Regions from separate parts of the Salipiger sp. ABF4_146 genome, predicted to be linked through region 2. Evidence: riboswitches for the same ligand, from Rfam matches in the RefSeq annotation. Region 2 holds a riboswitch; each other region holds the start of a gene.
What was found. Region 2 has a riboswitch for thiamine pyrophosphate ahead of thiB (thiamine ABC transporter substrate binding subunit). Riboswitches for the same ligand answer to the same signal wherever they lie in the genome.
Positions count from the first base shown of each region.

Region 1: another riboswitch for thiamine pyrophosphate. It lies ahead of thiC (phosphomethylpyrimidine synthase ThiC); the one in region 2 lies ahead of thiB (thiamine ABC transporter substrate binding subunit).
Region 3: another riboswitch for thiamine pyrophosphate. It lies ahead of thiD (bifunctional hydroxymethylpyrimidine kinase/phosphomethylpyrimidine kinase); the one in region 2 lies ahead of thiB (thiamine ABC transporter substrate binding subunit).

Region 1 is NZ_JBSWYX010000007.1:192,258-201,788, reverse strand. It holds gene ACXAJT_RS12365 (multidrug efflux RND transporter permease subunit) at 1-691, shown strand, start outside; gene ACXAJT_RS12360 (MarR family winged helix-turn-helix transcriptional regulator) at 707-1,153, opposite strand; gene ACXAJT_RS12355 (ABC transporter ATP-binding protein) at 1,236-1,937, opposite strand; gene ACXAJT_RS12350 (ABC transporter ATP-binding protein) at 1,930-2,700, opposite strand; gene ACXAJT_RS12345 (ABC transporter permease) at 2,697-4,556, opposite strand; gene ACXAJT_RS12340 (ABC transporter substrate-binding protein) at 4,692-5,906, opposite strand; gene fabD (ACP S-malonyltransferase) at 6,183-7,118, shown strand; TPP riboswitch at 7,329-7,447, shown strand; gene thiC (phosphomethylpyrimidine synthase ThiC) at 7,576-9,381, shown strand; gene thiM (hydroxyethylthiazole kinase) at 9,378-9,531, shown strand, end outside.
Region 2 is NZ_JBSWYX010000002.1:493,366-502,896, reverse strand. It holds gene pssA (CDP-diacylglycerol--serine O-phosphatidyltransferase) at 1-317, shown strand, start outside; gene ACXAJT_RS05215 (alkylphosphonate utilization protein) at 332-625, shown strand; gene ACXAJT_RS05210 (outer membrane protein) at 713-1,375, opposite strand; gene petA (ubiquinol-cytochrome c reductase iron-sulfur subunit) at 1,603-2,178, shown strand; gene petB (cytochrome b) at 2,191-3,534, shown strand; gene ACXAJT_RS05195 (cytochrome c1) at 3,554-4,342, shown strand; gene ACXAJT_RS05190 (thiamine ABC transporter ATP-binding protein) at 4,430-5,128, opposite strand; gene ACXAJT_RS05185 (thiamine/thiamine pyrophosphate ABC transporter permease ThiP) at 5,115-6,644, opposite strand; gene thiB (thiamine ABC transporter substrate binding subunit) at 6,620-7,600, opposite strand; TPP riboswitch at 7,651-7,757, opposite strand; gene aroC (chorismate synthase) at 7,897-8,997, shown strand; gene ACXAJT_RS05170 (methyl-accepting chemotaxis protein) at 9,065-9,531, opposite strand, start outside.
Region 3 is NZ_JBSWYX010000007.1:181,735-191,265, forward strand. It holds gene ACXAJT_RS12275 (alpha-D-ribose 1-methylphosphonate 5-triphosphate diphosphatase) at 1-444, shown strand, start outside; gene ACXAJT_RS12280 (LbetaH domain-containing protein) at 649-1,272, opposite strand; gene phnE (phosphonate ABC transporter, permease protein PhnE) at 1,273-2,583, opposite strand; gene phnE (phosphonate ABC transporter, permease protein PhnE) at 2,585-3,451, opposite strand; gene phnD (phosphonate ABC transporter substrate-binding protein) at 3,582-4,481, opposite strand; gene phnC (phosphonate ABC transporter ATP-binding protein) at 4,531-5,349, opposite strand; gene ACXAJT_RS12305 (hypothetical protein) at 5,640-7,064, shown strand; gene ACXAJT_RS12310 (dipeptidase) at 7,089-8,147, shown strand; TPP riboswitch at 8,263-8,381, shown strand; gene thiD (bifunctional hydroxymethylpyrimidine kinase/phosphomethylpyrimidine kinase) at 8,424-9,251, shown strand; gene thiE (thiamine phosphate synthase) at 9,248-9,531, opposite strand, start outside.

The DNA of each region.
Region 1 (9,531 bases), on a different contig from region 2:
CCCGCGCCTGCAGCGCTACTCGGCCACCTCCGCCATCGAGGTTTCTGGCTCTCCGGCCGCGGGCGTCAGCTCGGGCGAGGCGATGGAGGTGATGCAGGGGCTGGTGAGTGAGATGGACGGCGGCTATTCGCTGGCGTGGACGGGGCTGTCGTACCAAGAGCAGCAGTCGGGCGCGCAAGCGCCGCTGCTCTACGCGATCTCGGGGCTGGTGGTGTTCCTTGCACTGGCGGCGCTCTATGAAAGCTGGGCGATCCCCTTCTCGGTGATGCTGTCGGTGCCGGTGGGCCTGCTGGGAGCGCTTCTGGCAGCCTACCTCTTTGGCCAGTCGAACGACGTCTACTTCAAGGTGGGCATCCTGACGACCATCGGGCTTGCGGCGCGCAACGCCATCCTGATCGTGGAGTTCGCCGAAGACCTGCGGCGGCAAGGGCGTAGCATCGCACAGGCCGCGCAGGAGGCGGCGCAACTGCGCCTGCGTCCGATCCTGATGACCGCGCTGACCTTCATCCTTGGCGTGGTGCCGCTGGCGACCGCCAGCGGGGCCGGGGCGGCGGCGCAGAATGCCATCGGCACCGGTGTGATCGGCGGCATGCTGGCCTCGACGATCATCGGCATCTTCCTTGTGCCGGGGTTCTACGTGCTGGTGATGCGTCTGGTCCGCCGGGTCGGCGGAGGCAAAGCCGCAGCCTAGGCGGCGGCGCGGGCCTCAGACCAACTTCTGCAGCAGGCGGATCAAGGTCTGACGCTCGCGCGCCCGCAGCGGAGAGAGGGTTTCAGCAGCGACGTCGAGCGCCTTGCTGACGGTGGTTTCGACAAGCGCCTGTCCTTCGGCGGTGAGCGAGACCAGATGGCGCCGTTTGTCAGCCGGGTCGCGCTCGCTGCGCAGGAGCCCGCGGGCACCCAGCCGGTCGACCACGCCCTTCGTCGTTGCGCCGTCCATTGCCACCGAGCGGCCGAGCAGGTTCTGCGACATCGGCCCGGCTTCGGCGAGGCGCTGCAATACCGAGAACTGCACCGGGGTCAGCGCGCCGCCGACCCTGTCGGAAAAGATCGTGCAGTTGCGCTGGTAGGCGCGGCGGAGCAGGAAGCCGACCTGATCGTCGAGGTGATAGCGCGGGGCGCCGGTGCGGTCGTTTTCGGGCGTGTAGGCCAAGGGGCAGGATCCTCCTTATCCTTCAGACCTAGGGTGCCCCTCGTGCAATCGCAACGGGAACTGGCGCTACATGGCGTCACGCCTAGACCGAAAGATAGGCGTCGCGGATTTCCGGCTGTTTTTCGAGCGTTTCGAAACTGCCGTCGAACTTCTTCTGGCCGCTCTCGATGATGATCGCGCGATCCGCGACGGCGCGGGCAAAATGCAGGTTCTGCTCGGAGATGAGCACCGTCAGCCCTTCGGACTTCAGTTGCAGGATGCTGCGCGCCATCTGTTCGACGATGACCGGAGCGATGCCTTCGGAGGGCTCGTCGAGCAGCAGCAGTGCGGGGTTTCCCATCAGTGTGCGGGCGATGGTCAGCATCTGCTGCTCGCCGCCGGACATCTGTTTTCCGCGGTTGGCGCGGCGCTCCGCTAGGTTGGGGAAGAGCTCGAACAGTTGCGGGACGGTCCACTGCGGCGCTCCCTCGCGGCGCGGCTGGCGCCCGACCTCGAGGTTTTCCAGCACCGTCAGATCGCTGAAAACGCGGCGATCCTCGGGCACGTAGCCGATCCCCGCCTTGGCGACCCGATAGGCGGGCAGGCCGATCAGATCGCGCCCCTCGAACCGCACCGCGCCGCTGCGCGGGCGCAGCAGCTGCATGATCGATTTCATCGTGGTGGACTTGCCAGCGCCATTGCGCCCAAGCAGGGCGACGACCTCGCCGCGCCCGACCTCGAAGCTCAGCCCGTCGAGGATATGCGCCTTGCCGTAATAGCTGTGGACACTGTCGAGCTTAAGCATGTTTGCCTTCCGCAAAGAGGGTTCCGCCGCCGAGGTAGACCTCCTGCACCTTGGGATCGTTGCGCACCGCTTCGCTATCGCCATCGGCGATCAGGCGACCGCGGTTCAGCACCATGATATGATGCGCATGGGCAAAGACCACATCCATGTCGTGCTCGGTGAAGAGCACCGAGAGCCCCTCGCGCCGAACGATATCCGCCACCAGTTGCATCAGGGCAATGCGCGCCGAGGGCGCCATGCCCGCGGTCGGCTCGTCCATCAGCAGCAGCCGTGGGCGATGGCACAGCGCGATCGCCAGTTCCAGCCGCTTCAGATCACCGTAGGCCAGCACCGAGCAGGGCCGGTCGGCCTGATCCTGCAGCGACACCGTGCGCAAAAACGCCATCGCTTCGTCGCGGTAGAGCGTCCACGCCCGGCGCCCGAAGGAAAAGATGCGACGGTGGTGGCTGATGAGCGCCATCTGCACGTTTTCGATCACGCTCATCGAACGGTAGGTGCCGGTGATCTGGAAGGTGCGCCCGACGCCCATGCGCCAGATCTCGCGCGGTGGTTTGGCGGTGATCCTTGCGCCGTTGAGGAACACCTCGCCGGCGGTCGGCTTCAACTGCCCGGTGAGCATATTGAAACAGGTGGACTTGCCCGCTCCGTTGGGGCCGATGAGTGCCTTCAGCTCACCTTGCCGCACGGCAAACGACACGCCATCGACGGCGAGAAACCCGTCATAGCTCTTGCGCAGGCCGTCGGCGCGCAGGATCTCGGTCATCGCGTTGCCTCCTTATCGGTGCGGCGCAGCCGTCCGGTCACGCGACGCAGCGTGCCGACGATGCCCTCTGGCATGAGGATCACCACGGCGATGATCACCAGCCCGAGCACCAGCCGCCAGTACTCCAGCCGGGTCAGCCAATGCTCGACCGAGGTCATGAAGCTGGCGCCCACCACGCCGCCGGCCAGGGTCTTCACCCCGCCGAGGAAAACGACGATCAGCGCATCGAAGCTCTTGGCGATCTCCAGTTCGGTGGGAAAGACCGAGCCTTTGGAAAAAACGAAAATCCCCCCCGCAAGACCGGCCATCATGCCCGCCAGCGCAAAGGCCACCAATTGCACGCGCTTGACGTCGATGCCCATCGCCTCGGCCTGCCGCGGGCTGTCGCGTCCGGCGCGCAGCGCATAGCCAAAGGGCGCGTGGATGATATGGCGCAGTGTCAGAATGCCGCCGACGCCAAGGATCAGGGTGAAGTAATAATAGGGCACGGTGGCGTTCAGCCAGTCGGCGGGCCAGATGTTGATCAGCCCGTCATCGCCGCGCGTCACGCTGCGCCACTGGAATGCAAGGCTCCAGACCAACTGGCTGAAGGCGAGCGTCAGCATGGCGAAATAGACCCCCGAGAGCCGGATGCAGAACCAGCCGATTGCCAGCGCCAGAAGCCCGGCGGCGAGCGGCGCGAAGAGAAAGGCCAGTTCCATCGGCGTGCCGGTATGAAACACCAGCAACGCCGCCGCGTAGGCGCCGCCGCCAAAGAAGGCGGCGTGGCCGAAGCTGATCAGCCCGCCGCTGCCAAGGATGAAATGCAGGCTTGCCGCGAAAAGGGCGAACACGACGATGTCGATCACCAGAACCATCAGGAACTGGTCGGCAAAGAGCGGCAGCAGCGCAAGCGCCGCCAGCAGCGCCGCGGTCAGCCCGATGCCCTTGGCGCCATACGGGCGGATGGGCGTTTCCGGCGCGCCGACCTGCCCGTGCTCGCCCGCCACTTCCTCGCGGCCAAGCAGGCCGTAGGGGCGGATGATCAGCACCACGGCCATGACGACGAACATCAGTACCAGCGTCGATTGCGGCAGGTAGGTCACGCCGAACGCGTTGAGCACCGAGATCAGCACCGCGGCGATGAAGGCGCCGGGCAGGCTGCCCATGCCGCCGATCACCACCACCACGAAGACCGCGCCGATGATGTTGAAATCCATCAGCAGATCGGCGCCGCCCTTGGGCAGTTGCAGCGCGCCGCCCCAGCCCGCCAGCGCCGAGCCGAGCGCAAAGACCCCGGTGAACAGCCACGCCTGATTGACGCCCAAAGCGCCGACCATCTCGCGGTCCTGCGTCGCCGCGCGCACGAGGGTGCCAAGCCGGGTGCGGGTGATCAGATACCAAAGGGCGAAGAGGATCACCGGGGTGATGGCGATGAGCACGATGTCATACTTCGGCACCGGCTCGCCAAAAATGCGCCAGACGCCGCGCAGTCCGGGCGCGCGGGGCCCGAGCCGGTCCTCGGCGCCCCAGATCATCAGCGCCAGATCCTGAATGACGAGGATCACCCCGAAGGTGGCAACCAGTTGGAAGAGCTCCGGCGCGTGGTAGATGCGGCGCAGCACGGTGATCTCGATCAGCGCGCCGATCAGCCCCACCGCCAGCCCGGTCAGCACGATGGCCCCCCAGAATCCGACATGTCCGGGCAGAAGCTCCATCAACGTGACCCCGATGAAGGCCCCGAGCATGTAGAACGAGCCATGCGCGAAATTGACGATCCGGGTGACGCCGAAGATCAGCGACAGCCCCGAAGCGACAAGAAACAGCGCCGCGGCATTGGCAAGACCGGTCAGGAACAGGGCGAAGAAGAAGGCCATGGTGCAAGAGACTCGGAGAGGGAACCGGGGAGGGGCGCTGCCGCTCTTGGCCGCAGGGCCGTCACCCCGGAGCGTTTGGGGAAGGGTGTTTTGGGGAAAGATGAAAGCGGGCGCCTTCGCCCGCTTCCCGCTGTCTCACTCGGCAGGGCGCATCTCGCGGATCTCGTCGTCCGAAGGCATGTAGGCGCCGGGCTCTTTATACGACCAGTCGACCATGACGCCTTCTCCGGCCTCGTTCAGTGCTGTGGTGCCGACGAAGGCACCCAGCGTCGATTGGTTGTCGATCTCGCGGTAGTGCAGCGGGCCGACGGGGGTGTCGGGAATGTCGAGCCCCTCGAAGGCGGCGCGGATCGCCTCGGTCTCGGTGCTGCCAGCCTTTTCAATCGCTGCGGCGACCGACAGCGCGGTGAGGTAGCCGACGTTGCTGCCGTTCTTCGGGGTCTCGCCGAACATCTCCTCGTAGGCGGCGACAAAGGCACCGCCGGGCGTGTCCGCGGCAAAATCATACCAAGGGTAGCCGGTGACGAACCAGCCCTCGGGCGCCTCGTCGCCGAGTGGCTCGAAGTACTCCGGCTCGCCGGTCAGCAGACCGTAGACATCCCGCCCGTCGAACAGGCCGCGGTCGCCGCCCTGACGCACGAATTTGGCGAGGTCGGTGCCGAAGGTGACATTGTAGATTGCATCGGGCTTGGCGCGTTCCAGCGCCTGAGCCTCCGCCCCGGCGTCGATGTTGAACAGCGCCGGCCATTGTTCTGCGACGAACTCGACCTCTGGCTTCAGGCGCTTGAGGTTGGCTTTGAAGGCCTCCACCGCCTCGGTGCCATAGGCGTAGTTCGGGGCGATGGTGGCGTATCGAATGGCATCGGTGGTCGCGGCCTGCTCGGCCAGCATCGCCGCCTGCACCCATGTCGAGGTGCGCAGGCGGAAGGTGTAGGGGTTGCCCGAGGCCCAGACCAGCGTGTCGGCCAGAGGCTCGGAGGCAAGATAGACATAGCGCTTTTCGGCGGCGTAGGAACTGAGCGCGAGGCCGACGTTGCTGAGGATCGTGCCGGTGAGCATCACCGCGCCATCACGGGTCATCAGTTCCTCGGCGATGCGCACCGCCTCGGCCGGATCGCCCTGATCGTCACGGAAGATAAACTCCAGCGGACGGCCCAGCACGCCGCCTGCGGCGTTGATCTCGCTCTGCGCCAGTTCGATGCCCTTGCGGTAGGGCTCGGCGAAGGCGGCGAGGCGCTTGTAGTGGTTGATGTCGCCGATCCTGACCGGTGTCTCCTGTGCTAGCACGGCCGCCGGGGCCAGCGTCAGGGCGGCGGCGGCTGCCAGAACGGTGCGTCGAAGCAGGGTCATGTCCATGTCTCTCCTGTTGGGGGCGCGGCTCGGGGCGGGGCGCTTTGCCCCTCTTACGCCGGAATATGCCGTCTTACCAAGGTGCCGTGACGCAGTTTTCGGTCGGCGGCCAGCAGAGGGGGCGCTGCCCCCGCCGCGCGGGGCGCGGCTCCCCCGGCGTATTTGCCAAGAGAAGAAGACCGCTGGCGTCATCGTTGGGGGCGTTGCGCGGGCTGTCGCTTGGCGCTAGGACTGCGCGCCAAACGCACGCACGCGCGAGCCTTAGGAGAGACGATCATGACGCGAGCTTTCATCTTCCCCGGTCAGGGGGCGCAGACCATCGGCATGGGCAAGGCGCTGGCCGAGGCATATCCGGCGGCGAAAGCCGTGTTCGACGAGGTGGATGCGGCGTTGGGCGAGAGCCTTTCGGCGCTGATCTGGGACGGTGACATCGAAACGCTCACGCTCACCGAAAACGCCCAGCCGGCGCTGATGGCGACTTCGCTGGCGGCGATGCGCGCGCTCGAGGCGGAGGGCATCGAGATCACCGCCGCGGGCTATGTCGCCGGTCACTCGTTGGGCGAGTACTCGGCGCTGACCGCCGCCGGAGCGCTGAGCGTCGGCGATGCCGCCAAGCTTCTGCGCACCCGCGGCAAGGCCATGCAGCAGGCGGTGCCGGTGGGCGAGGGGGCGATGGCCGCCCTGTTGGGGCTCGATCTGGCCACCGCCCGCGCCGTCGCCGACGAGGCCGCGCAGGGCGAAGTCTGCGCCGCGGCCAATGACAACGACCCGTCGCAGGTGGTGATCTCGGGCAACAAGGCCGCGGTCGAACGGGCGGTGGATATCGCCAAGGAAAAAGGCGCCAAGCGCGCGCTGCTGCTGCCGGTGAGCGCGCCGTTCCACTGCGCGCTGATGGCCCCCGCCGCCGAGGTCATGGCCGAGGCGCTGGAGCAGGTGGAAATCACCGCTCCGAGCGTGCCGCTGGTGGCCAATGTGGTCGCCGAGGCGGTGACCGATCCCGCCCGCATCCGCGCGCTGCTGGTCGAGCAGGTCACCGGCTCGGTGCGCTGGCGCGAGTCGGTGGACTACATGGCCGCGCAGGGCGTCACCGAATTTTGGGAGATCGGCGCGGGCAAGGCGCTGTCGGGCATGGTGAAACGCATCCACCGTCCGGCCACGCTGCGCAACGTCGGCGCGCCGGATGACGTGAAGGCCGCGCTCGAAGCGGTCTGAGGCGCGCCTCAACTCTGCCAAGAGAAAACAGGGGGCGGTGCCATGTGGCGCCGCCCTTCTTGCATTCCGGGCGTGTGCATTCTGGTCGTATGCATTCTGGGCGTGGCATTGTCTTCATCTTTCCAAAAATACTCAACAACGCAGTGCCGCCCGCGCGCCGCTGGGCAGAGACCCTACCTTGACGCCCCGCCCGACTCGCCGCAGGGTGGCGCCACTCACCCGGGGGGTCCCGACAAGGGGCTGAGATTCTGCTGGCGTCCGCGCAGCGCAGTGACCCGACGAACCTGATCCAGTTCATACTGGCGTAGGGATGGTGCACTGGCGTTGCCGGGGGCTCTGTGCCCCGGACCATGCGGATAGGAAAAGCGGGGCACACCCGCGCCTTGGCCGCAGCGATGTCACCCCATTCACGCACGGAACTGGGTCTCCACCGCTTTGAGCTTGGAGGCTCCGACCGATGAAAGACCTCACTCCCACCGTCACATGCGGGCCGCTGCCCGCCTCTCGCCGCGTCTGGCACAAGGGCGAGCAGCATCCGCAGATCCGCGTGCCCATGCGCGAGATCGACCTGCACCCTTCGGCTGGCGAGCCGCCGGTCACCGTCTACGACAGCTCCGGCCCCTACACCGATCCCGCCGCCGAGATCGCCATCGACCGCGGTCTGCCGCGGCTGCGCGAAGAGTGGATCGTCGCCCGCGCCGATACCGAGAGCTACGACGGCCGCCATGTGAAGCCCGAAGACAACGGCTTTGCCGAAGGCGCCCGCGCCGTGCCCGAGTTTCCCGTCCGCCACGCGCCGCGCCGGGGCAGGGATGGCAAACCGGTCACCCAGATGGCCTATGCGCGCGCCGGCATCGTCACGCCGGAGATGGAGTATGTCGCCATCCGCGAAAACCTCGGGCGCAAGGCGGCCAAGGCGCAGCTGGTGCGCGATGGCCACGATTGGGGCGCGTCGATCCCAGACCACGTGACGCCCGAGTTCGTGCGCGACGAGATCGCCCGCGGCCGCGCCATCATCCCGGCCAACATCAACCATCCCGAGCTTGAGCCGATGGCCATCGGCCGCAACTTTCTGGTGAAGATCAACGCCAATATCGGCAACTCGGCGGTGACCTCCTCGATGGCGGAGGAGGTGGAGAAGATGGTCTGGGCGACGCGCTGGGGCGCGGACACGGTGATGGACCTGTCGACCGGGCGCAACATCCACAACATCCGCGACTGGATCCTGCGCAACAGCCCGGTGCCGATCGGCACGGTGCCGCTCTATCAGGCGCTGGAAAAGGTCGGTGGCATCGCCGAGGACCTGACATGGGAAGTGTTCCGCGACACGCTGATCGAGCAGGCCGAGCAGGGGGTGGATTACTTCACCATCCATGCCGGCGTGCGTCTGCATATGATCCCGATGACGGTGAACCGGGTGACCGGGATCGTCAGCCGGGGCGGCTCGATCATGGCCAAGTGGTGCCTGCACCACCACCGCGAGAGCTTCCTCTACGAGCATTTCGAGGAGATCTGCGAGATCGCGCGCGCCTATGACGTGTCGTTCTCGCTGGGCGATGGCCTGCGCCCCGGCTCCATCGCCGACGCCAACGATCAGGCGCAGTTCGCCGAACTGGAGACGCTGGGCGAGTTGACGCAGATCGCTTGGAAGCACGAGTGCCAGGTGATGATCGAGGGGCCGGGCCATGTGGCAATGCACAAGATCAAGGCCAATATGGACAAGCAGCTCGAGACCTGCGGCGAGGCGCCGTTCTACACGCTTGGGCCGCTCACCACGGATATCGCGCCGGGCTATGATCACATCACCAGTGGCATCGGGGCTGCGATGATCGGTTGGTTCGGCACGGCCATGCTGTGCTACGTGACGCCCAAGGAGCACCTCGGCCTGCCGGACCGCGACGACGTGAAAACCGGGGTGATCACCTACAAGATCGCCGCCCATGCCGCCGATCTCGCCAAGGGCCACCCGGCGGCGCAGATCCGCGACGATGCGCTGTCGCGCGCGCGGTTCGAGTTCCGCTGGGAGGATCAGTTCAATCTCGCGCTCGACCCCGACACGGCGCGGTCCATGCATGACGAGACCCTGCCCAAGGAGGCGCATAAGGTGGCGCATTTCTGTTCCATGTGCGGGCCGAAGTTCTGCTCCATGCGGATCAGCCACGACATCCGCGCCGAGGCCCAGAAAGAGGGCATGGCGAAGATGGCCGAGAAATTCCGCGAAGGGGGCGAGCTTTACCTGCCGCTGAAGGAGGACGAGGCATGACATCCGGTCTCTTGCTCAAGGACCTGCGCCAGACCAATCCGCTGGTGCAATGCATCACCAATTACGTGGCGATGAACATCGCCGCGAACGTGCTGCTGGCGGCGGGCGCCTCGCCGGCCATGGTCTCGGATGCAGAGGAGGCCGGCGAGT
Region 2 (9,531 bases):
CGGCGGGGGCGCTTCTGGCGATGCTGCCGATGTATCTCAGCTTCGGCCTTGGTGCGGGGCCGCTGTTCCCCGATCTGGTGCTGGCGGGCTGGCTGGTGCTGGCCGGGCTGGCGATGATCAGCCGGGTGCCCACGTGGTCGTTCAAGACCACCCGCATCTCGCGCCAGAACGTGAAATATGTGCTGGTGGGCGTCGCCTTTCTGGGCGCGGCGGTGCTGACCTATGCGTGGATCACCCTTGCGCTGTTCTGCGCGGCCTATCTGGTCGCGGTGGTGATCATGCTTCCGAAAAAGCGCATGCGCGGCAGCGCCAAATAAGCAAGGAGGCCGAGATGGCCACGGATGAAGAGTGGGTCTACGACGAGGCCAGCGGCGAGTGGAAACCCGCCTCCGAGGTTGCCGCGGCAGAGGTTGTCGAGGTGCGTGATGCCGCCGGCAATCTGCTCGCCGATGGTGATCAGGTGGTTCTGGTCAAGGACCTGAAGGTGAAGGGCGCGGGCCAGACGCTGAAGCAGGGCACGGTGATCCGCTCGATCCGGCTGACCGACAGCCCCGACGAGATCGACTGTCGCCATGACACGATCAAGGGGCTCGTGCTGCGCACGGAGTTCGTGAAGAAGCGCTGAGGTGCCCGCACCGGCATCAATACCCGTCAAACAAAAAGCGCTCCCCGCGGGGAGCGCTTTGTCGTTTGCAGCAGGCCGTTGGGCCGATCAGAATTTCATCGACAGGCCGACGTTCAGCGCGTTGGTCTTGATGTCGGTCTCCAGCGTGCCGCCTTCGTCGAGATCGGCCTCGTTCCACGAGTAGGTGAACTGGTATTCGCCATAGACCGACCATGTGTCGTTGATCGGATAGCTCACGCCAGCCAGCAGGCGCGCGGCGGGGCCGGTGTACTGGTATTCGAACGTGTCGTCCGAGCCGTCGGTGGTGGCGACTTCGACGTGCGGCACAGCCACACCCAGACCAGCGCCGGCGAAAGGCGTCAGCTTGCCCCACTGCTCGGGCCAGCGGCGCATGGCGTTGACCGTCAGGATGTTGATGCCGTCGGTGAATTCCAGCGTCTCGAAGCCCGCGTCATCGCGGTCGTCTTCATTGGCGTAGACTTTGGCGTGGGTGAATTCGAGCGCCCAGCCGAAGGTGTCGCTTTGCCACCACGTGCCGCGCAGACCCCAGTAGGGGGGCATCTCGAAGGATTTGCCTTCCCAGCCGATCAATTCGTCGAAATCGGCGCCGCTGCCGGGGTAGTCGCCGCTGATCCGGCTGTGCGGTGCGGTCTGCCAGCCAGTGTAGACCGAGGCTTCGAAATCTTGCGCGACAGCAGGGGCGGCAAGGCCGATGCCAAGCAGCGCGGTGGGCAGAATCAGGGCTTTCATGGCCGTGCCTCCATTTGAGGGATGAACTCTTAACTGGCTAATATCTTCCGCTGTGGCAGGGTTTCAACCGCGACACATCGGCACTCTGATCGATGTGACTGTTATGTTTGCTTTACGGACGATGGGCGGGCCGATAATACAGCCTATGGAAATGCTGCGTTCTTGCGCGGCCTTATCTGCGTGTCGGCCGGCCGCGAAACCGGCCTCTGAGGAATGGAGAAGACCCCGTGTCACAAGCAGAAGATCACGAAGGCACCAGGAGAGATTTCCTCTTCTATGCCACCGGCGGTGCCGGCGTAGTCGCCACTGGCGCGGCCGTCTGGCCGCTGGTCAACCAGATGAACCCGTCGGCGGACGTGCGCGCGTTGAGCACCATCCGAGTGGACGTGTCCGGAGTGGAGGCCGGCAGTCAGCTCACGGTGAAATGGCTTGGCAAGCCGGTGTTCATCCGGCGCCGGACCGAAACGGAAATTGAGGAAGCCCGCTCGGTCACCATGGATCAACTCGTCGACGCCGAGGCCCGGAACGAGAACATCGCCGCCGGTGCTGACGCCACTGATGAGAACCGCACCCTTGACGAGGCCGGGGAATGGCTGGTCATGATGGGCGTGTGTACGCATCTAGGCTGTGTGCCCCTTGGCAATGCCGGTGAGTATACTGCGGGCGGCGTCGGGGGCTGGTTCTGCCCTTGCCATGGCTCGCACTACGACACGGCCGGACGCATCCGCAAGGGCCCGGCGCCGCAGAACCTTCACGTTCCCGTGGCTTCCTTCGTGGAAGAAACCACGATCCTGCTGGGCTAAGGGGAGGCGCTCATGTCTGGTATTCCGCACGATCACTACGAACCGAAGACCGGCGGCGAACGCTGGGTGCACAAGCGCCTGCCGATCGTCGGTCTGCTTTACGACACCATCATGATCCCCACACCCAAGAACCTGAACTGGATGTGGATCTGGGGGATCATCCTGACCTTCTGTCTGGCGCTGCAGATCATCACCGGCATCGTGCTGGTGATGCACTACACGCCGCATGTGGACATGGCCTTCGCCTCGATCGAGCACATCATGCGCGACGTGAACGGGGGCTACATGCTGCGCTACCTGCACATGAACGGCGCGTCGCTGTTCTTTGTGGCGGTCTACGCGCACATCTTCCGCGGGCTCTACTACGGCTCATACAAATCCCCGCGTGAGATCACGTGGATCATCGGCATGCTGATCTACCTCGCGATGATGGGCACCGCCTTCATGGGCTACGTGCTGCCGTGGGGCCAGATGTCGTTCTGGGGCGCGACGGTGATCACCGGCCTGTTTGGCGCGATCCCCTTCATCGGCGAGTCGATCCAGACTTGGCTGCTGGGCGGGCCGGCGGTGGACAACGCCACGCTGAACCGCTTCTTCTCGCTGCACTACCTGCTGCCCTTCGTCATCGCGGCGCTGGTGGCGGTGCACATCTGGGCCTTCCACACCACGGGTAACAACAACCCCACCGGTGTTGAGGTTCGCCGCACCTCGAAGGCGGATGCAGAGAAGGACACCGTTCCCTTCTGGCCGTACTTCGTGATCAAGGACCTCTTTGCGCTGGCGGTGATCCTTGCGGTGTTCTTCGCCATCGTCGGTTTCATGCCCAATTACCTGGGCCACCCCGACAACTACATCGAGGCGAACCCGCTGGCGACACCGGCGCACATCGTGCCCGAATGGTACTTCCTGCCGTTCTACGCGATCCTGCGCGCCTTCACCTCGGAAGTCTGGGTCGTTCAGATCGCCTCTTTCGTCACCGGCGGCATCGTCGATGCCAAGTTCTTCGGCGTGCTGGCGATGTTCGGGGCGATCATCGCCATGGCGCTGGCACCCTGGCTCGACACCTCCTCGGTGCGCTCGGGCAAGTACCGCCCGCAGTTCAAGTGGTGGTTCTGGCTGCTGGTGATCGACTTCATCGCGCTGATGTGGCTTGGCGCCATGCCGGCTGAAGAGCCCTACGCCAGCTTCTCGCTGATCGGCGCAGCCTACTGGTTCGGCTATTTCTTCGTGATCCTGCCGCTGCTGGGGGTGATCGAAAAGCCGCTGCCGCAGCCTGCGACCATCGAAGAAGACTTCGAAGCGCATTACGGCAAGTCCTCGGACAAGGGCGCGACCGCGTCCACCCCGGCCGAGTAAGAGAAAGGACACAAGAGTCATGTTCAAGAAACTTGCCCTTTCCGCCGTCGCGGTCCTCGGCCTCGTCTCCGGCAGCGCCTTTGCTGCCGGCGAGGGTGGCCACGTGGAGGATTACGCCTTCTCGTTCGAAGGTCCGTTCGGTGCCTATGATCAGGCCCAGTTGCAACGCGGCCTGCAGATCTACACCGAGGTCTGCTCGGCCTGTCACGGTCTGCGCTATGTGCCGCTGCGCACGCTTGGTGACGAGGGCGGCCCCGGCCTGCCCGAGGATCAGGTGCGCGCCTATGCGGCGCAGAACTTCGAGGTGTTCGACGAAGAACTGGACGACTACCGCCCGGCGATCCCGACCGACCACTTCCCGGTCAATGACGCGGTCGGGGCGCCCGACCTGTCGCTGATGGCCAAGGCGCGCGCGGGCTTCCATGGCCCGTACGGCACCGGTCTGTCGCAGCTGTTCAACGGCATGGGCGGCGCCGAGTACATTGCATCGCTTCTCACCGGCTACACCGGCGAAGAGAAGGTCGAGGCCGGCACCACCTTCTACGAAAACACCGCCTTCCCGGGCGGCTGGATCGCCATGGCCCCGCCGCTGATGGGCGAGGACGTGGAGTTCGCCGACGGTCACTCGAACGAGCTGCACCACGAGGCGCAGGACGTCGCGGCCTTCCTGATGTGGACCGCCGAGCCGAAGATGATGGCGCGCAAGCAGGCGGGCTTTGCCGGGGTGCTGTTCCTGACGGTGCTGTCGGTGCTGCTGTACCTGACCAACAAGCGCATCTGGCGCCCGATCAAGCACAAGCCGGAGTGATCCGCGCCTGAGCAAAACAGAAGGCCCCGCCGTTTGGCGGGGCCTTTTGCATTGGGCGCGCGATGGATCTTTCCGGCGCGCGCGGCGCTAGTGTCCGAGATAGGCGCGCAGCGCCTCTGGTGGGGCCTCGAACAGCGCCTGCGTGTCGACGGGGGCCTGCGCGATGCCATCCGCCACCAGAACGGTCTGCTCGGCAAAACGGCGGGCATCCTGCGGGTCATGGCTGACCAGCAGCACCAGCGCGCCCAGCTCTCCGGCCACCTCCTGCACCAGATCCAACATCTGCACCTTCAGCGCCGGTCCCAGCGCGGCGAATGGCTCGTCCAGCGCAAGGATCGGGCGTGCCTGCAACAGCACCCGTGCCAGCGCCGCGCGACTCTGCTGTCCGCCCGAGAGCGCGCCGGGTTTGCGGGCTGACATGCCACCGAGGCCCACGCGCTCCAGCGCCTGCTCGACCCTGTGCGTGTCGTCCGCTGTCAGTCGCCCGCCACCGGGGCGCAGCGCCAGCCCGAGGTTCCGCGCGAGGTTGAGGTGCGGGAAGAGGTTGTTCTCTTGAAACAGCATCGCCACAGGGCGCTTGTCCGGCGGGATGGCGGTGATGTCGCGCCCCTGCCAGAGCAGGCGGCCCGTCTTGGGGGCAAGGAACCCGGCGATCAGGTCCAGCAGCGTCGACTTGCCCGCGCCCGACGGCCCGATGACGGCGACGCGTCGACCCGGCGCCAGCGACAGATCCGCCGAAAGGCTGAAGTCGCCTTCGGTGTAGCGCAGGCCTTCAAGCGTCAGCATTGGCACGGCCCCCCCGGTCGCAGAGCCAGAAGGCCCCAAAGCTGAACAGCAGTAGCAGCAGCGCCGCCCCGGCAGCGGCGTCCATCTGGTACGACCCCATCAGCCGGTAGACCTGCAGCGGCAGGGTTGCCCGCTCTGGGTCGGCAAAGAGCGCGATGACTCCCAGATCGCCGATCGACAGCGCGGCGGTCAGCCCGGCGGCAAACCCGATTGGGCGGCGCAGGCGCGGCAGCAGGATGAGCCGGACCCATGCGAGCGGGGTCAGCCCCAGCGCCTGCGCCAGCCGCGCGTAATCGGCGCGCACCGCCTCGGCCTCGGGGCGCAGGATGCGCAGGGCAAAGGGCAGGGCGACCAGCGCGTTGACCAAAGTGGTCACCGGCAGCGCCAGTGACAGCGGATTGGCAAAGGGCCGGACGATCAGGAAAAGCCCGGTGCCCAGCACGAGGGGCGAGACGGCGATGCCCGCCAGCCCCATCCATTCGCCCCAGCGGGTGGACAGCGGCAGCGCCCACGCGAGGCACAGCAGCGTCGAGGCCAGCGCCACGGTCAGTGAGTTCCACGCCGCCTCCCAAGACCCCGTGCCAAGCTGCGTCAGGCCGGGCAGCCCGCGGGCGACGACCATGCCGAGCGGGGTCAGCAGGAAAAGCGCGGCCACGACGATCCACGCGGCGTCTGCGGCGCGGTGCAGGCCCTTGCGCCCGTCCCAGCGCGTCACCATGCGGTCGAGCCCCGCGCCAAAGCCGCCGCCCAAGCCGAGGCGCAGCGCCAGCAGCCCGGCGGCCAGCGCGAGGCCAAGCTGGATCACCGACAGCAGCGCCGCACGCCCGAGGTCGAAATCGAAGCGCACCGCCTGATAGATCGCCAGTTCGACGGTCGTGGCGCGCGGCCCGCCGCCCAGCGTCAGAGCCACGGCGAAGCTCGACAGGCATATGACGAAGATCACCGCAAAGGCTCCGGGCGCGATGCGCAGCAGCATCGGCGCTTCCAGCGTGCGGAATATCCCCCAAGGTGACAGCCCCAGCGAAGCGGCAAGGCGGAAGCGCTCGGCGGGGGTCGCCAGCCAGCCCTGCAGCAGCAGTCGCACCGCCAGTGGCAGGTTGAAGAACACATGGGCCAGCACCACGCCGTGCAGCCCGTAGATGCTGAAGCCCGGCAGGCCGAGGGCGCGTAGTGCGCCGTTGACCATGCCGTTCTGGCCGAAGACCGCGATCAGCCCCAGCACCGCCACGATGGTCGGCAGGATGAAGGGCGCGCCCAAGAGCGAGATCAACAGCCCGCGTCCCGGGAAGCTCCGGCGCGCCAACGCGCGCGCGACGGGGATCGCCAGCGCCAGAGAAAAGACTGCCGAGAGCAGCGCCTGCCAGAGCGTAAACCGTAGTGCCTGCCAGTCGCCGGGGCCGAGCGTGCCCCAGCCACCGGCGCGCGAGAGCACCGCCGCCACCGGGCCGAGCACCAGTGCCAGCACCAGCCCGGCCGCGAGGAGCGCGGCGCTTATTGCGAGAGGCCGCGGCGCCATGCCTCGATAGCCTCGTCGCGCAGCGCGGCGGCCTCATCTTCGGAGTAGAACAGCACCTTGGTCGGCAGTTCGAGCTCCTTGAACCCCTCGGGCCATTCATCGTGCGGCAGCGCCGCAGGGAAGGACCAGTTGCCCGTGGCGATCATCTGCTGGAACTCGGGCGTCAAGATGAACTCCATGAACGCCTGCGCCAGTTCCGGCTGATCGGTGCTGGCGACCTTCGCGGCCAGCTCGACCATGAAGTAGTTCCCCTCGGGGAAAATCAGCGCCTTCTTGCTGCGGTCGTCCTCGGCGATGATGTGATAGGCAGGCGAAGTGGTATAGCTCAGCACCATGTCGGCCTCGCCATCGGTGAACAGCCCGTAGCTTTCGGACCAGCCCTTGGTGACGGTGAGAATCTTCGGTGCCAATTTACGCCATGCGTCCTCGGCCTCGTCGCCGAACACCGCGTGGATCCAGAGCGCCATGGCCAGACCGGAGATCGAGCTGCGCGGGTCCTGAATGACGATCTTCAGATCGTCTGGCGCCTCAAGCAACGCCTCGAAGCTTTGCGGCGGTTCGGGCAGGCGCGTGGTGTCGTAGATGAAGGCCGTCTCGCCGTAGTTGTAGGGAAGGAAGGTGTCGTCGGTCCATTCGATCGGCAAGGTGAGGGGCGAGAGGTCCACATTGTGCGGCGCGAAGAGGCCGCTTTCGCGGGCCTGCTTGGTCACGTCGGTGTTGAGACCAAAGACCACGTCGGCCTCGGTCCGTTCGCCCTCGAGCAACAGCCGTGGCAGCAGATCGCCGGGCTTGAACTGCAGGTCGCAATCGCAGCGCGCCTCGAACATCTCTTCGATCTTCGGGCCAGGGCCCCATTCCGAGACGACGTAATCGCCCGCGTAGACGGTCAGAACGTTCTCCTGCGCCAGCGCCGTGCTGGCAAAGAGACATCCCGCTGCAAAACTGATGGCCTTCATGGCATCCTCCAAATTTGCGGCGAGAGGGCAAGATGGGCCGGGGCGCGTGGGCCTTGGGCCATGACCTTCCCTCCGCCGGTGTTAACCGGGTCAGGTTCAACGGGTTCGCAGTGGCATCTCAGCCGGCGTGGATCGCGCGGCACCCCGAGGTAGCGCAAGACCTAGCGGCGGGCGGGGCGGCTGACAAGATGAATTCCTCGCCGCGGCGCGTCACGACAATTCCCTTGAGACAAGGGCCGTGCTGGCCTAACAGGCTGGGCGAGCAGAGAGCGCGGCGCGACACAGGAGACAAGCCCATGAGCCTCAATACCTTCGGCCATCTCTTTCGTGTGACGACCTGGGGCGAAAGCCACGGGCCGGCGCTTGGTGCCACGGTGGATGGCTGCCCGCCGGGGGTGCCGATCGACGAGGCGGCGCTGCAGCGTTGGCTCGACCTGCGCAAGCCGGGGCAGAACAAATACACCACGCAGCGGCGCGAGCCCGACGCGGTGAAGATCCTGTCGGGAGTGTTCGAGGGGCAGACCACGGGCACGCCGGTGCAGCTGATGATCGAGAACACCGACCAGCGATCGAAGGATTATTCCGAGATCGCGGCCAAGTTCCGGCCCGGCCATGCCGACATCACCTACTACCAGAAGTACGGCATCCGCGACTATCGTGGCGGCGGTCGCTCCTCGGCGCGGGAGACGGCGGCGCGGGTCGCCGCCGGCGGGCTGGCGCGGGCGGCGCTGGCAGAGTTGGCGCCCGGACTATCGATCACCGGCTTCATGGTGCAAATGGGGCCGCAGGGCATCGACCGTGACCGCTTTGACTGGGATGAGATCGCGCGCAACCCGTTCTGGTGCCCCGATGCGGAGGCTGCCGAGGGCTGGGCCGACTATCTGGACGGGCTGCGTAAGTCCGGGGACAGCGTCGGTGCGGTGATCGAGGTGGTGGCGCGCGGCGTGCCGGCAGGGCTGGGCGCGCCGATCTACGGTAAGCTCGACACCGACCTCGCTGCGGCGATGATGTCGATCAACGCGGTGAAGGGCGTGGAAATCGGCGAGGGTATGGCGGCGGCGGCGCTGACCGGCTCGGCCAATGCCGATGAGATCACCATGGGGCCGGACGGTCCGGTGTATAGCTCGAACCACGCGGGTGGTGTGCTGGGCGGAATTTCCACCGGGCAGGACGTGGTGGTGCGTTTCGCGGTGAAGCCGACCTCTTCGATCCTGACGCCGCGCAAGACGCTGACGGTGGACGGTGACGAAACCGATATCGTCACCAAGGGGCGTCACGATCCCTGCGTGGGAATTCGGGCGGTGCCGGTGGGTGAGGCGATGATGGCTTGTGTTATTCTCGACCACCTGTTGCTGCATCGCGGCCAGGTCGGGGCAAATCGCGGGCAGATCGGCTGATCGCGAGCGCCTTGGCTTTGCGGTTTCGGGTCAGCGTTAGCTGGCCCGCGCTTGTTTTTGGGAAGCGCTAGAATTCTTCCCAGCTTACGTCGCTGCCAGCGGCGGCCCGTTGTGGCGCGGGCAGCGCAGGCGGCTCCGAAGGCGGTGCCGGCTCGAAGTCTTCGATGGGCGCCGCCAGTGGCGTGACCTCCTTAGCGGTTGCCTCCTGTTCTCCCATGAAGCGGCCAAGCTGTGAAGAAAGCCGCTCGGCTTCGCTGCTGAGTTGGTCGCTGGCCGTGCTGGTCTCGCCAACCATCGCCGCGTTTTGCTGGGTGACCTTGTCCAGTTCGGCCACACCCACGTTGATCTCTTGTAGGCCCGCTGCCTGTTCCTTGGCCGCCGTGGCGATTTCGGCAACGAGGTCGGACACCTCGCTGACGTTGCGCACGATATCGGAAAGCGCGGTGCCGGTCTGTTCCACAAGCTGGCCGCCGTCCTTCACCTGCTGTGAGCTGTTGGACACCAGCGCCTTGATCTCGCGCGCCGATTCGGAGG
Region 3 (9,531 bases), on a different contig from region 2:
GAATTTCCCACCACGGTCAGCGCCGCCAAACTGGCCCGCGCCTGCAACGATCCGGTACTCATGGGCGCGCCCAACGTGGTGCGCGGCGGCAGCCAGTCGGGCAATGTCTCGGCCCGGCATCTGATCGCCGCGGGCCTGTGCGACGCGCTGGTGTCGGACTATCACTACCCCTGCCTTTCCGAAGCGGCATGGACGCTGGTGGACAAGGGGCTGAAATCCTTGCCCGAGGCTTGGGCGATGATCTCGACCGCGCCCGCCGAGATCATGGGGCTGGCCGACCGTGGCACGCTCGACCACGGCAAGCGGGCGGATTTCGTGGTGGTCGACGCCCGCAGCCGAACCATCGAAGCGACGGTGACCGGTGGCCGCCTGACCTATCTCGCAGGCGAGGCCGGCGCCCGCCTCGTCGCGGCGTTACCCTGCCGCCGCCTCGCCGCGGAATAGGCCGGGCCGCATCCGCGCCGCGCGGTCCCGGCTTTTCAGATCCGCCCCTTCTCAGCCCATGTCGGCCCATCATGTCGGTCCATGAAAGTCGGGCCATGCAGCAAGGGCCGCCCCAATGGCCACCCAAGGCCGGCGGCCAAACCGCGGCGCCCATAGATCGATGACACGGCGAACGGGGATCTTCGCCTGATCGCGGCGTTCTAGTCAGACGCGGCCCTCGGCGTATTTCTCGAGGAAGGCCTCTGCAGACAGGGTCCGAAAATCCTCGAGCCGCGCGCGCAGCACCTCATGCGGCCAATCCCACCACGCCAGCGCGATCATGCGGTCGGCCAGGTCCGGCGCATAGCGCGCCCGAAGCGGCTGCGCCGGCACGCCCGCGACGATCGTGTAGGGCGGCACATCCTTGGTCACCACCGCCGAAGAGGCCACCACCGCGCCATCTCCCACCGTCACTTCCGGCCGTACGACTGCGCCGTGGCCGATCCATGTGTCATGGCCGATATGGGCGCGGCGCGCATGGCGGGCGGTAAAGAACGCCTCGTCGCGCCCGGCGTCATCCCAGTAATCGCCCGAGCGATACAAGAAGTGATGCAAGGACGCGTTGCCCATCGGATGATCGGTCGGACCAATCCGGGTGAAACTGGCGATATTGGCGAACTTGCCCACCGTGCAATTGGCGATGTCGGCATAGCGGTCGCAATAGGCGTAGTTCCCCATCTGCACATGGTTCAACCGCGAGCCGCGCCCGATCTCGACATAGCTGCCGAACGCGGAGGCGGTGATTTCGCACTCGGGATGAATGAACGGATCAAGGCCGAGGCGTGCCATTCAGAGCCCCTTGATCAGCTTGCGGCGCAGCCAGCCCGAGGCGCTGTCCATGGCCATGACCATCAGCACGATAAGGATGATGTAATAGGTCACCTCTTCCCAATCCTTCTGGGTGATCATCGCCTGCGTCAGCAGCAGGCCGATGCCGCCACCGGTGATCGCACCGATGATCGTGGCCGAACGGGTGTTGGATTCAAGATAGTAGAGGATTTGAGAAATCAGCACCGGAACGATCTGCGGGATCACCCCGAAGCGGTAGCGCTGCAGCGGCTTGGCACCGGTCGAGGCAAGACCCTCGATCTGCTTGCCATCCACGTTCTCCAGCGCCTCCGAGAAGAGCTTGCCGAAGCTGCCGGTGTCGGTCAGCAGCATCGCCAGCGCCCCGGTCAGCGGGCCGGGCCCGAAGGCACGGCTAAGCACGATGGTCCAGATCAGCCCGTCGACCCCCCGCAGAAAGTCAAACACCCGGCGCATGGCAAAGCGAACGGCCCTCAGCGGCGCGAAGTTCTTCGCCGACAGGAAGGCCAGCGGCAGCGCCACGATCGCCGCGCCCATAGTGCCCAGAAAGGCCATCAGCACAGTCTCGAACAGCGCCCAGGCCACATCCGCGTGGCGCCACATCTCGTTGCCCCAGAAATCCTGCCACGCGCCCGCAAGATTGCCGCGCGCCGGATCGATCTGTGCGCCGAACAGAATGTCGCCCAGCCCGTGCCCATTGTAGGGGCTGTCGAGAGTGAAGAAGAACAGCTCCCAGCCGGGGAAATAGCGGAACAGCTCGGTCTTCGAGCGCGTCAGCGCCACGCGCGCGCCCTCGGCATTGATCTGAAGACGCGAAGAGGAGGCCGAGATCCAGTCGGGCAGCCCGTCGTCGGGCAGGTTGCTGACCAGCGTGCGGCCATCCAGACGCGCCTCGATCAGCCCGTAACCCGGCACATCCCAGCGGAACCCGTTATCCGGCAGCAGGAGCACTTCCTGCCCGCCCTCAAGCAGCACACGGGTGCTGCCGTCGGCCTGCGGGATCACCCAGTCGGGGCTTGTGCCTTCGGGGTATTCGCCCTTGCGTTCGCCCTCGATCGCCACCGCGACACCGCCGTTGCGGTTGTCGCGGGTGACATGGGTCTTGTAGCTCCAGACGTCCGACAGCAGCGTGCGGGCGTTGTCCCAACGCGCGCGCTCGGAAAGCCCTGCGATGTCGAAGGCGAAGAAGATGTAAACGAGGTAGGCGAGCACCACCACGGGCAGGCCGAAAGAGACCAGCCGCTTGCGGGAGAACTGCCGGTCGGCGGCGGCGTAGAGCGCGGCGTCGGCCATCTCACAGGCCTCCTTTCTTGGACGAGATCATGGCGTTGCGCACATGGCTCGACAGTTGATCGAAAACGACGATGGTCGCGAAAAGCAGGATGAAGATGGCGGCAGCCTGATCGAAGCGCCCCTGCCCCCAGGCCATGGCGTTGCGCAGTTCGTAGCCAATGCCGCCTGCGCCAACGAAGCCGAGGATGGCCGAGGCGCGGATGTTGATCTCGAAGCGCAGCAGCGCGTAGCTGAAGTAGTTCGGCGCCACCTGCGGCACCACACCCAGCCACATGCGCTGCAGCCAGCTTGCGCCCACCGACGACAGCCCCTCGACCGGCTTGAGATCGGCGTTCTCATTGACCTCTGAGAACAGCTTGCCGAGCGCGCCGGCGGTGTGGAAGGCGATGGCGATCATCGCCGGCACCGGCCCGCCGCCCAGCACGAAGATCAGCACCAGCGCGATGACGATCTCGGGCACCGCGCGCATGATGTCCATCAGCCTGCGGAAGACCGGGATGAGCCGTGGCCAGCGCGCCAGCCCACGGGTCGAGAGCAGCGACAAGAGCATCGCCGCCGCGGCACCGATCAGCGTCGAGCAGGCGGCGATATTGATCGTCTCGACCAGCGCCGGGAAGTAGTCGACCAGATGGCCGGGAAGCCGGTCGAGCTTGGGCAACGTGTCGCGCAGCACATCGGCCGGGAAATCGAAGATTTGCGGCAGGCCGCTCCAGAAACCGCCGGCATTGCGGCTGTCGGCCAGCGTGAAGCCCGAGACCATCAGCAGCGCGAAGATGGCGAGCGTCATCCCACCGTAAAGGCGTTTGCGGGCCATCAGCGCGAGGTAATTGGCGCGCGGATCGTGGGGGGCGTCTGGGGTCTGTGTCATGCGGCGGTCCTGCGGCTGGCCCGCGCCCTGCCCGGCCTGCCCCCGTCTGGGGCGGCGCTTTCTGGCGGCGGCGGTCCGGGAAACGAAAAGGGACCCCGCGGATCGGCGGGGCCCCTTCGGTCTTGGGCGATCAGTTGATCTTCGAGCGGCGGGCCGAAACGATCGACTCGTACTCTTTGTGGGTCACCGGGATGAAATCCTTGGCATCGCCGGCGGCCACGCCATAGGCGCAATCGGCATCGTCTTCCCAGAGGTTGGCGGTCAGCTCGGTCACGGTGTCCTTGACCGACTGCGGCAGCGCCTTGCGCATCACGAACGGTCCTTCGGGGATGACGTTCGACTGCCAGATCTGCACGAGATCGTTCATATCGACGAGGCCCGCATCCACAGCCTTGCGCAGCGCGCCCGAGTTGTAACCGTCTTCCCAGTTGCCCTGACCGTCGGCCCAGGTCACGCCCGCGTCGACGTCACCGTTGTTGACCGCGACGATGGTCTGCTCGTGGCCGCCGGTGAAGACGACATCGGAGAAGTAATCGCCCGGCTCCATCGAGTAGCCAGCGTCGGCGATCTCGATCGAGGGGATCAGGTAGCCCGAGGTCGAGTTCGGATCCCCGAAGCCGAACTCCTTGCCGGCCAGATCGTCCAGCGAGGTCACGCCGCTGTCGGCGCGGGCAAAGCCGATCGAGTAATAGCCGATGGAGCCGTCGAGGTTCTGCTTGACCAGTACCGGCTCGACCGCTTCGGGGTCGGCGATATAGGTGCCGGCGTAGGACGAGGCGCCCATCCATGCGGCGTCGATGGTGCCGCCCAGCAGGCCCTGCATCACGCCGTTGTAGTCGGCGGGGGTAAAAATCTTCACCTCGACGCCAAGCGCCGCTGCGATCTTCTCGGCGTAGCACTGGTTGGAGGCCAGACGGTCCTGGGCGTTCTCGCCGCCGAGGATGCCGAGGCGGAACTCGGAGATCTCCTGCGCCTGGGCGGCGCCCACGAGCACGGTGCTGGCCAGAGCGGCTGCGATCAGTTTCTTCATCTTCTGTCCCTCATGTAAGGAATGGGCCCGTCCCGATGGGCCCGGGTGGTCAGACCGCGACTTCCGCAGCCCGAATTTCTGCCACGGCCACGGGGTCGCGGATCTCGGTGGAGGTGGCGCTTTCCGAAAAATCGGCGCCGGCGCCGTAGATGTCGCGCGCCACGCCGGTGGTCAGCTGTGCCGGGCTGCCGTCGAAGACGATGCGCCCGTCTCGCATGCCGATGACCCGGTCACAGTAGCGCCGCGCCGTATCCAGCGTGTGCAGGTTGGCGATCACCATGCGGCCGTCTTCCTCGTGGATGCGGCGTAGGTCGTCCATCACCAGTTGGGCGTTCATCGGGTCAAGCGAGGCGATGGGCTCGTCGGCCAGCACCACCTTCGGGTCCTGCATCAAGGCGCGCGCAATGGCGACGCGCTGCTGCTGCCCCCCCGAAAGCGCCTCGGCGCGTTTGGCGGCATGACCGGCGATGCCCAGACGCTCGAGAATGTCGATCGCGCGGTGCACGTCTTCGCGCGGGTAGAGGTTGAACATCGTGGCCAGCGTCGCGCGCTTGGCCAGCGTGCCGTGCAGCACGTTCGACACCACGTCCATGCGCGGCACGAGGTTGAACTGCTGGAAGATCATCGCGCAGTCGGATTGCCACAGGCGCTTGTCTCCGCCCTTCAGTTGCAACACGTCGCGGCCTTCGAAGATCAGCTTGCCCTCGGTGGCGTCGGTCAGACGGTTCATCATCCGCAGGAAGGTCGATTTGCCAGCGCCCGAGCGCCCGATGATGCCGATCATCATGGGCCGGTCGACCGTAAAGCTCGCGTTGTCCACGGCGGTATTCGCGCCGAAGCGCTTCGTCAGGTTCTCGACGGTGAGCATATTTCCCCCAGACTGTCCGGGGCGGTGTGTCGCGCCGAACGGTATCGAGGCTGTGACGCTTCGGAATCGGTTCCATGTCGGTTCGATGAAGCTTTTCTAACGCCGCCGCACCGCCGGCATATCCGGACCTTGTGACCCGCGCTTTGCCCTTGAAACAGGCATGATTTGGCGGCGAACGCGCGGGCATCGCGGCAGACTCGCCGGGCGGCGATGACGCAGGGGCATTGCCCTCCCTTGGCAACAGTGGTCTATGTCCGGACTAAAGCCCGCACGAAACTGGACCCTGCCCCGTGCCCCTGAGCGCAACGACGACCCCTACTTCCCCGCCAAAATTCACCGACCGGCTGATCGGCGGCCTGTTGATCCTCATCACCGGTCTGGTGATCCTCACGGAATGGCACATCGCACCACCCGGTCTGGATTGGGGGCTCATCCCCGCCGTGACAGCGGTGGTCGGGCTGCTGGCGTCGCAGGTCGCGCCGGGGCGCCGGTTCTTCGTCGCTTTGGCGATCGTGCTCAGCCTCGCGCTGGTCTGGCGCGCTTCGGACTGGCAGCAGGTGCTGCTGAACGCCTTTCACTCGGCTGCTTTCATCGCCGCCTTCTTTGCCGCACTGGCGACGCTGCGCAGCGCTGCCCAGCAGGCCAGTTCGATCCGCGCCGCAGGCAATTTCCTCGCACTGCAGCCGCCGGGACGACGCTATCTCGCGCTGACCCTCGGCGGGCAGGCCTTCGCTCTGCTGCTCAACTACGGCGCCATCGCGCTGCTCGGCAGCCTTGCCACCGCCGCCGCGGCGGACGAGCCCGACGAGGAAATCCGCCACCACCGCACCCGGCGCATGCTCCTTGCGATCCAGCGCGGCTTTGTCGCCTCGCTGCCGTGGTCACCCATGTCGTTCTCGGTGGCGATCACCACCGCGCTGATCCCCGGCACCAGCTGGGGCTCGGTGGTGCTGCCGGCGATCGGCACCTCGGCGCTGATCACCCTGACCGGCTGGGCGCTCGATACGATCTTCAAACCCAAGCTGTCGCATCCGCCCGCCCCGCGCGCCGAGCCAGACGGCAGCTGGGCGCTGATGGCACCGCTGCTGATCCTGCTTGCCCTGCTGGTCACCTCGGTGCTGCTCCTGCAGAGCCTCACCGGCCTGCGCATCATCGCGCTGGTGCTGCTGGTGGTGCCCTGCATGGCCGCCGCATGGGCGGTGCTGCAAAAGCGCGAGGGCAATGCACCGCTGGGCCAGCGCGCCCGCGCCTTCGCCTTCAAGGAACTGCCCGCCTATCGCGGCGAGGTGACGCTGCTGATGATGGCCGGGTTCATCGGCACCGTTGGCGCGCCGCTGCTGGCACCGCTGGTCAAGGCCTCGGGCTTTCATCCCGAAGACCTGCCCCCGGCGCTGGTGCTGGTCAGCTTCGTCTGGATCATCCCGCTGCTCGGCCAGTTGGGAATGAACCCGATCCTCGCCGTGACGCTGATTGCACCGCTGGTGCCCGCCGCCTCCGATCTGGGCGTAGCACCCGAGGCCATCGTGGTGTCGATCACCGCCGGCTGGGCCTTGGGCGGCATCAGCTCGCCCTTCACCGCCACCACGCTTCTGGTGGGAAGTTTCGGCAACGTCAGCGCGCGGCATGTCGGTCTGCGCTGGAACGGTAGCTACATGATCTGCATGCTGCTCTTGTTGTCGGCCTGGGTGCTTGCGCTCGGCTATTTCATCCTCTGACCTCCAACTCGCGAAAGTTCCGCCATGAGCCTTGCCCAAACCCCGCCCATCTTTGACGGCCACAACGACCTGCTGCTGCGCCTGCTGCGCGGGACCGTGAGCGCAGCGGATGTGGTGGACGGCATGGCCAGCGGCCATATCGACCTGCCGCGCGCCCGCACGGGCGGGTTCGGCGGCGGCTTCTTCGCGGTCTTCGTGCCCAGCCCCTCGAAGTCCGGCGACGACATGGACGCCATGGCGCAGCCGCAATACGACCTGCCCCTGCCGCAGATGATCCCCCATGCCGAGGCGCTGGCGACCACATGGCAGGGCGTCGAGGCCTTCGAGGCGCTGGCCAAGGCGGGCGCCATCACCCCCTGCACCACCGCCACCGAGATCGAGACGGCATTGACCGGCCCGAAGATGGCCGCGGTTCTGCACCTCGAAGGCGCCGAGGCGATCGGCCCGGACCTAACCGAACTGCACGAGTTGCACGCCCGCGGCCTGCGCTCGCTGGGCCCGGTCTGGTCGCGCCCGACGATCTTTGGCCACGGGGTGCCTTTCCGCTACCCCTCCACCCCCGACACCGGCGAGGGGCTGACCGAAGCGGGCAAGCGGCTGGTCAAGGAATGCTGCGAGCTGAAGATCATGATCGATCTGTCGCACCTCAACGAAAAGGGGGTGGATGACGTCGCCGCGCTCAGCGAGGCGCCGCTGGTCGCCACCCATTCCAACGCCCATGCGGTCACCCCGCACGCGCGCAATCTGACCGACCGGCAGCTTGCGATGATCGCTGAAAGCGACGGCATGGTCGGCGTCAACTTCGCCTCGGCCTTCCTGCGCCCGGACGGGCGGATGGACCCTTCGTGCAGCCTCGACGTCGTGCTGCGCCACGTCGACCATCTGATCGAGACGCTGGGCGAAGACCGCGTCGGCTTCGGCTCGGATTTCGACGGCGCCACGGTGCCCGAAGGCATCACCGACATCGCCGGCCTGCCCAACCTGCGCGATGCCATGACCGCCCATGGCTTCGACGCCGCGCTGATGGAAAAGCTCTGCTACGGCAACTGGCTGCGGGTGCTGCGCAAGACCTGGGGCGAATAAGCCCCCCACGCCCCCGCGCCTTCGTCTAGACCCAAATATCCCGGGGGTCCGGGGGCAGCGCCCCCGGCTTTCCGAGACCTTACCCCTTTAACCGGTCCCTTCATCTGCTAAGATCCCTCGCACCTAGGGGGGTCCCGGCAAGGGGCTGAGATACTGCTGGCATCTTCGCGGCGCAGTGACCCTTTGAACCTGATCCGGGTCATGCCGGCGAAGGGACAGGTGGAGCGACCGCATGCCCTCGCCGGCCTCATTTTGGAGGCCGAACCCTTGAACACCATGGACCAATCTCCCGTCACATCCGCGCGCATCCCCAACGTGCTGACCATCGCCGGCACCGATCCCTCGGGCGGCGCGGGCATTCAGGCCGATCTCAAGACCTTCTCCGCCCACCGCGCCTACGGCATGAGCGTCATCACCGCCGTGGTGGCCCAGAACACCCGCGGCGTGCGGGCCTTTGAGGCGCTGTCGCCCGAGTTCGTCGCGGCGCAGATCGACGCTGTGTTCGACGACGTGCGGGTGGATGCGGTGAAGATCGGCATGGTCGCCAACCCCGGCATCATCCGCGCCGTTGCCGACCGGCTGCGGGCGCATGGCGCGCGAAACATTGTCTTTGACCCGGTGATGGTGGCCAAGAGCGGCGACGCGCTGCTCGACCCGGAGGCGGTGGCGGCGCTGCGCGAGGATCTGGTGCCGCTGGCAACGCTGATCACCCCCAATCTGCCCGAGGCCGCTGTTCTGCTCGAGCACGGCGACGACTGGACCGCCGAGGAGATGGCCGCGGAACTGCCCGCGCTCTCCGCCATGGGGCCCGAGGCGGTGCTGCTCAAGGGCGGGCACCTGTCGGGCAGCCCCGAGAGCACCGACCTGCTGTGGTGGCAGGGCGCCACCCGCAGCTACAGCGCGCCGCGCATTGCCACCAAGAACGACCACGGCACCGGCTGCACGCTGTCGGCGGCGATCGCGGCGCTGTTGCCGCGCATGGCGCTGCCAGACGCGGTGGCCGAGGCGAAGCGCTACCTGCAGCGCGCGCTCGCAGCCTCAGACCAGCTGGAGGTGGGCGGCGGCCACGGGCCGCTGCACCATTTTCACGCCATGTGGGGCTAGGCCGCGGCCCAGGCGCGGGTGATGTCCTGCGCCGCCGCCTCTGGCTCGGGCTGACCGCAAATCGCCGAGACAACGGCCAAGCCTTGCGCGCCAGCCGCTTTGGCCTGCGCCGCGTGATGCGCTTTCAGCCCACCGATGGCCACGGCGGGCACCGGGCTCGCCGCCACCTGCGAAGCCAGCCCCTCCCAGCCCACCGGCTGCTTGTGGTCGCGCTTGGTGGGCGTGGCAAAAACCGGCCCCGCCCCCACATAGTCCACCAGCGCGGGATCGACCGCCCTTG